Regions from separate parts of the Micromonospora sp. AP08 genome, predicted to be linked through region 2. Evidence: riboswitches for the same ligand, from Rfam matches in the RefSeq annotation. Region 2 holds a riboswitch; the other holds the start of a gene.
The links. A riboswitch is a leader RNA that binds a small molecule or an ion and turns the genes downstream of it on or off. The one in region 2 is predicted to bind cyclic di-AMP.
Positions count from the first base shown of each region.

Region 1: linked by a shared signal. The riboswitch ahead of FXF50_RS16280 (hypothetical protein) and the one ahead of FXF50_RS26285 (NlpC/P60 family protein) in region 2 are both predicted to bind cyclic di-AMP.

Region 1 is NZ_VSEZ01000008.1:214,957-218,134, reverse strand. Features, by position in the region: gene FXF50_RS16285 (hypothetical protein) at 1-98, opposite strand, end outside; gene FXF50_RS16280 (hypothetical protein) at 196-1,266, opposite strand; cyclic di-AMP (ydaO/yuaA leader) riboswitch at 1,271-1,402, opposite strand; gene FXF50_RS16275 (cation diffusion facilitator family transporter) at 1,546-2,460, opposite strand; gene FXF50_RS16270 (AAA family ATPase) at 2,551-3,178, opposite strand, start outside.
Region 2 is NZ_VSEZ01000021.1:48,867-52,044, forward strand. Features, by position in the region: gene dcd (dCTP deaminase) at 1-372, shown strand, start outside; gene FXF50_RS26285 (NlpC/P60 family protein) at 433-1,470, opposite strand; cyclic di-AMP (ydaO/yuaA leader) riboswitch at 1,482-1,619, opposite strand; gene FXF50_RS26290 (N-acetylmuramoyl-L-alanine amidase) at 1,861-3,178, shown strand, end outside.

The sequences.
Region 1 (3,178 bases), on a different contig from region 2:
AGGGTGAGCAGCACCAGGTCGGCGCCGAGCCAGCCCACCGACGTGACCACGTGCAGGGTGAGCAGGGCCTTGCGTCCGGTGGGGGAGAGTCGAGTCATGCCCCCGATGCTCGGCCGTCGCGGGCGCCGCGTCGTGGGCCGCGCGGCGACACCCGGCGTACGTCGTGGGGCGTAGGCCGGGTGCCGCCGGGGCGGGTCAGTACACCGACAGGTGCACGTGGTTGGTGTGGTCGCTGGACGGGTCGCCGTTGCCGCCGCTGTACGCCTTCCAGCCGCTGCTGGGCAGCCAGATCTGCTTGTACCAGATCACGTAGAGCACGGCGAGCGGGTCGGCGTTGCGGATGAAGTAGGCGGCCAGGTTGTTGCCGTACGTCTTGTCGCCGCCGGTGGCCACGCCGCCGAAGCCGTCCTTCTGCGCGGCGAAGTCGCAGGCCCGCCCCTTGGGGTGTTCACCGGAGCCGCTGGGCCGGTGGCAGGAGACGTACCGGGTGAAGCCGGCCGCCTTGGCCTGCTGGAGCGCGTGCAGCGTACGCGGGGTGATGCAGCCGTCGGCCGGCGTCGGGTCGTCGACGCTGCACGACTCGGGCGGCCAGGAGCCGTCGGCGTTGCGCGGGGCCGGCTTCGCGTTCGCCGACGAGGTGCCCTGCACGCTGCCGCCGCCGCTGCTGCGGGACGCGCGGTCGTTGGCGACCTCCAGGGCGCGTTCGGCCTGCTCCTTGCGCTTGGCCATCACGGTGACCTGCTTGCGTTGCTCCTGGATCTCGCCGGTGAGCGCGGCCTGCGTGCGGGTGGCCTCGTCCCGGGTCTCGATGAGGTCGCGCAGGGCCCGGTCCTCGTGCGCGGCCACCTGCTCCAGGGCCGCCGCGCGGTCCATGAAGCCCTCCGGGCTGCTGCTGCCGAGCAGCGCCGCGGCCGTGCCCATCCGCCCGGCCCGGTACGCCACCCCGGCGATCTCGCCGACCTTGGCGTCGCGCACGGTCAACTCGGCGTTGACCGTCTTGAGCTGGGCGGTGAGCTGTTGCTGCCGGGTCACCGAGCGGTTCAACGCGGCCCGCGCCTCGAGCCAGCCCTTGCTGGCCGCATCGAGTTGGGCGCGCAGCGCCGGCGTGCCGCCCTCGTCGTCGCCGGGTGCGGCGGCGAGCAGGCCGGTCGCCGGGGCCGCCGATGCGGGGAGGGCCGGCTCGGCCACGACGCCGAGGGTGAGCGTCGCGATGAGCAGGGCCGCCAACCGGGCGGCCGTCCGTCGTACAGGTGCCACTGGGGGCATTCACGTGTCCTTCCGTCAACCGCCGACCGGGTTAGCTGACGGGTTCGGGACGGAAGATCCCTACCGCTGACGCGGATGCACCCCACGAACGTGGTTCCCCGGCTCGCCCCTGCGGGCGATTAGGCGCTGGCCGCCGCAGGCGCCGGTGGGCGCCGCCCGGCGGTGGCCGCGGTCGAGCCTACCGGCGCTGCTCCGGGCCGGCTCCGCAGGTGGGAGCCGGCGACCCGGTCAAAACCGGCATAAGTGCACAATAACCACTTGGATTTAAGATTGTCCTAATTACCACTCGACTGCACCGCAGGCCCCGGGAGACGCTCCGGGTTCGATCTGCAACGTGGCGTGATCGATCGAGAAGTCCTCGTGCAGGGCGGTGCGGGCCGCGGCCAGCACGTCGCCCACCTCGGCGCCCGGGACCATGGTGAGGTGCGCCGAGGCCACCTCCATGCCCGAGGTGAGCGTCCAGACGTGCAGGTCGTGCACCTCCGCGACGCCGGGCACGGCGGCCAGCCGGTCGTGCACGGCGGTCACCTGGAGGTGCTCCGGGGCGGCCTGCACCAGGATGCGGACGGCGGCCCGGCCGAGCCGCCAGGTGCGCGGCAGGATGAACAGCCCGATCGCCACGGCGACCAGCGGGTCGGCCCACCACCAGTCGGTGAGCGCGATGATCACGGCGGCGCCGATCACCCCGAGCGAGCCGAGCAGGTCGCCCAGCACCTCCAGGTACGCCCCGCGCAGGTTGATGCTCTCCTCGGCGCCGGCGCGCAGCAGCGCGAACGCGGCGATGTTGGCGAGCAGGCCGAGCACCGCCACGGCGAGCATCGGCCCGGCCAGCACCTCCGGCGGCTCGCCGAACCGGCGTACCGCCTCGATCAGGACGTAGACCGCCACGGCGCCGAGCAGCACCGCGTTGGCCAGCGCGGCCAGCACCTCCAGCCGGTAGAGCCCGAAGGTGCGCTGCGGATCGGTGTCGGCCCGCCGGGTGGCGCTGATCGCGGCGAGGGCCATGCCGATGCCGAGGACGTCGGTGAACATGTGCCCGGCGTCGGAGAGCAGGGCCAGCGAGCCGGTGGCGAACGCGGCCACCGCCTCGACCGCCATCAGGGCGGTGAGCAGACCGAACGCGGCCCAGAGCCGACCACGGTGACGGTGCGCGGCGTTGGCCACCGCGCCGCTGTGGTCATGACCTGCGCCCACGCCCACACCCTCCGTCCGTCGCCCCGGCCGAGCTCAATCTATGCTCACATCGCTATATGTGCAACTGAACGTCGGGACGGGGCGCCTTCGTCAGCCGACCGGGTCGAGCGTGGTGAGGCGCTGGGTGGCCCGGGAGAGCGCCACGTAGAGGGTGCGCACGCCCGACCCCGGGTCGGCCCGGATCTCGCTCGGAGCGACCAGCACCACCCCGTCGTACTCCATGCCCTTGGCCTGGAGGCTGGTCACCACCTGGAGCCGGCCGCCGAGGTCGCCCACCCAGCCGGCCACCTCGTCCCGGCGCGGCACCGGCGTGATCACGCCCACCGTGCCCTCGACCTCGGCCAGCAGCGCACGGGCCGCCGCCGCGGTGGCGGCGGGCAGTTCGGCGGCGGGCACCGTCCGCTCGACCGGTGCCACGCCGGTGGAGCGGACGGCGGTGGGCAGCGCGAGATCCGGGTGGACGCGGCGGATCTCCGCTGCCGCCACGGCGAAGATCTCCGCCGAGTTGCGGTAGTTGGTGGTGAGCTCGTAGCGGTACCGGCGGCGCCGGCCCAGCGCCTGGTCCCGGGCCCGGGCGAGCTCCTGCGGGTCGCCGGTCCAGGCGGTCTGCGCCGGGTCGCCCACCACCGTCCAGGAGGCCAGCCGGCCGCGCCGGCCGATCATCCGCCACTGCATCGGCGAGACGTCCTGCGACTCGTCGACCACCACGTGCGCGTAG
Region 2 (3,178 bases):
CAGCCGTTCGTGCTGCACCCGGGCGAGTTCGTGCTCGCCTCCACGCTGGAGGTGATCTCGCTGGGCGACCAGCTCGCCGGGCGCCTGGAGGGCAAGTCCAGCCTGGGCCGGCTCGGCCTGCTCACCCACTCCACGGCCGGCTTCATCGACCCGGGCTTCTCCGGCCACGTCACGCTGGAGCTGTCCAACGTGGCCAACCTGCCGATCACGCTCTGGCCGGGCATGAAGATCGGCCAGCTGTGCATCTTCCGGCTCTCCTCGCCGGCCGAGCACCCGTACGGCTCGGCGGTCTACGGGTCGCGCTACCAGGGGCAGCGCGGGCCGACCCCGAGCCGGTCGTGGCAGAACTGGCGCACCTGGCCGACCCGCTGACCGGCCGGCACGGCGGAACGGCGCAGGGGCCCCCGCGGCACGGGAGCCCCCGCGGACCGGTCAGCCCGGGCGGCCGTAGCTGTTGATCTGGCCGTCGTCGACGCGCTTCATGGTGATCGGCTTGCCCGACTGGGAGGCGTGCACCACCCAGCCGTCGCCGACGTACATGCCGACGTGGTGCAGGTCGCTGTAGTAGAAGACGAGGTCACCGGCGCGCAGCTCGCTCCGGCTCACCCGCCGGGTCACGTCGTGCTGCTGCCGCGCATTGTGCGGCAGCGAGACGCCGGCCTTGGCCCAGGCCGCCATGGTGAGGCCGGAGCAGTCGTAGTGGTCGGGGCCGGCGGCGCCCCAGACGTAGATCTTGCCGATCTGGGCGCAGGCGAACTTGACCGCGATGCCGGCCGGGCCACCGGGGTAGCCGGCGGGGCAGGGGGCCGGGCGCAGCGGACCGCCACCGCCGCTGCCGTAGACCTTGAGCCGGAGCTTCTGCAGCTTGACGATCTCGGCGTCGATCTGCTTCTTCTTCGCCGCGAGCTGCGCCTCGGTGCGCGCCAGCTCGCCGATCATCTCGTCCAGCGGCTGCTTCTTGGCGGCCAGCTGGTCGCGCAGCTCGGCGACGGTCCGCACCTGCGCCTGCTGGCGGTTCGCGAAGCGGTCGAGCAGTGCGAGGCCGTCCACCAGCTCGCTCGGGGACCGGCTGCCCAACAGCGCGTTGACGGTGGAGAGATTGTTGTCGCCCTTGTACGCGTCGGCGGCGAGGCCGCCCACCTGACCGAGGGCGGCGTCCACCCGGGCCTGGAGCGGGGCGATCTGCTTGGCGAGCGCGGCAGCCTGCTTGCGCTTGGCGGCGAGCTGCTCGCGGGTGGCGTTGACCTGTTCGATGATCGGTTCGAGCTTGTTCCAGTCCTGGTCGATCTGGCGCTCGATCTCGGTGACCGACGGTTCGGCGTGGGCCGCCGTGGCGCCGCCGGTCAGGACGACGGCGGTGCCGGCCAGGGCGGCGAGGACGGTGGTGAAGCGGGACCAGCGGGAACGCGGCGCAGCCGTCGACCGGTCGACCGACCGGCCCGACGGTGGCCGCGGGGCATGGTGTGCCACCGGGCTTCCGTACTCCTTCTTCGTGCCCGCCTACCGAGTTAGCTGACGGGTTCGGGCGGGAAGGGAGCCGCCCTACCGCAGTGGCTGCGGATTCACCCCAGGTACCTGGGTCCCCGGCTCGCCCGGAGGCGACTCGGCGGTGTCGGACCGTCACCACCCGGGTTGGACGGTGAAACTGGCGGCCGACGATTGACCAGAGTAGAGATGACCGTTACCGATCCGCAACCCAAGTCGCCGTGACACTCCGTACCCGAAGGTTTTTTTCACCGAAGATTACTTGTCGGAAAGGTATTGACCCGGAGGGTGCGTGGGGCGAGGGTGAGGACGCAGTGACCCCCATCCCTGTCTGGAGGTTCGATGCACCTCTCCCCCCCGCCGTCGGGCAGACGGATGCTGCTGGCAGCCGCCGTCGCGGCGGCCACCGCGCTCGTGGCCACCGGACCGGTGGCCGCGGAACCGCTCACCGCCCCACCCCCCACCGACCGCCAGGAGCAGTACGCCGCCGCCGCGGCGGAGTACGGCGTGCCGCAGAGCGTCCTGCTCGGCGTCTCGTACCTGGAATCGCGGTGGGACACCCACCCGGGCCAGCCGAGCACCAGCGGCGGCTACGGCCCGATGCACCTCACCGACGCCCAGCACGTCCTCTCGACCCCGGCCAGCGGCCACGTCGACGAGGACGAGGACCCGCGGGGCGACGACTCGCGTCCGCTCACCCTCGACCCGGCCACCGCGTCGGCGCCGGCGGAGGACGCGCTGCCGCAGGCGTCCCTGCAGACGCTCGACGCCGCCGCGGCGCTCACCGGCCTCGCCGAGGAGACGCTGCGCACCGACGCGGCCGCGAACATCCGGGGCGGGGCGGCGCTGCTCGCCTCGTACCAGAAGGAACTGGCTGCGCCGGTCGGCGCCGGCACCGACCCGGCGGCCTGGTACGGCGCGGTGGCCCGCTACTCCGGCGCGGACACCGAGGACGCGGCGGCGGCCTTCGCCGACGAGGTCTACGACCAGCTTGGCCTCGGCGCGACCCGGACCACCGACGACGGCCAGCGGGTGACCCTGGCCGCCACCACGGTGACGCCGGACCAGTCCGGGCTGCACAAGCTGGGGCTGCGCCGCGCCGAACGGCCGGACGGCCTGGAATGCCCGGTGCGGCTGGCCTGCGAGTGGATCCCCGCCCCCTACGAGCAGCTCAGCGCGGACCCGGGGGACTACGGCAACCACGACCTCGGGAACCGGCCGGCCCAGCAGAAGATCGAGTACATCGTCATCCACGACACCGAGGGCTACTTCGGCCCGAGCGTGAACCTGGTGAAGCGGGCCGACTACCTGGGCTGGCACTACACGCTGCGCTCGGTGGACGGCTACGTCGCCCAGCACATCAAGGCCAAGGACGTCGGCTGGCACGCCGGCAACTGGTACGTCAACGCCAAGTCCATCGGCCTGGAGCACGAGGGCTTCGCGGGTCACGGCACCTGGTACACCGAGGCGATGTACCGGGCCTCGGCCAAGCTGGTCCGTCACCTGGCCCTGCGCTTCCAGATCCCGCTGGACCGGCAGCACATCATCGGCCACGACAACGTCCCCGGCACCACCGCCGGGACGGTGCGCGGCATGCACTGGGACCCGGGCCCGTACTGGGACTGGTCGCACTACTTCGACCTCATGAAGGCCCCGTTCCAGTCCACCGGCACGCCGCACACCGGCCTGGTCA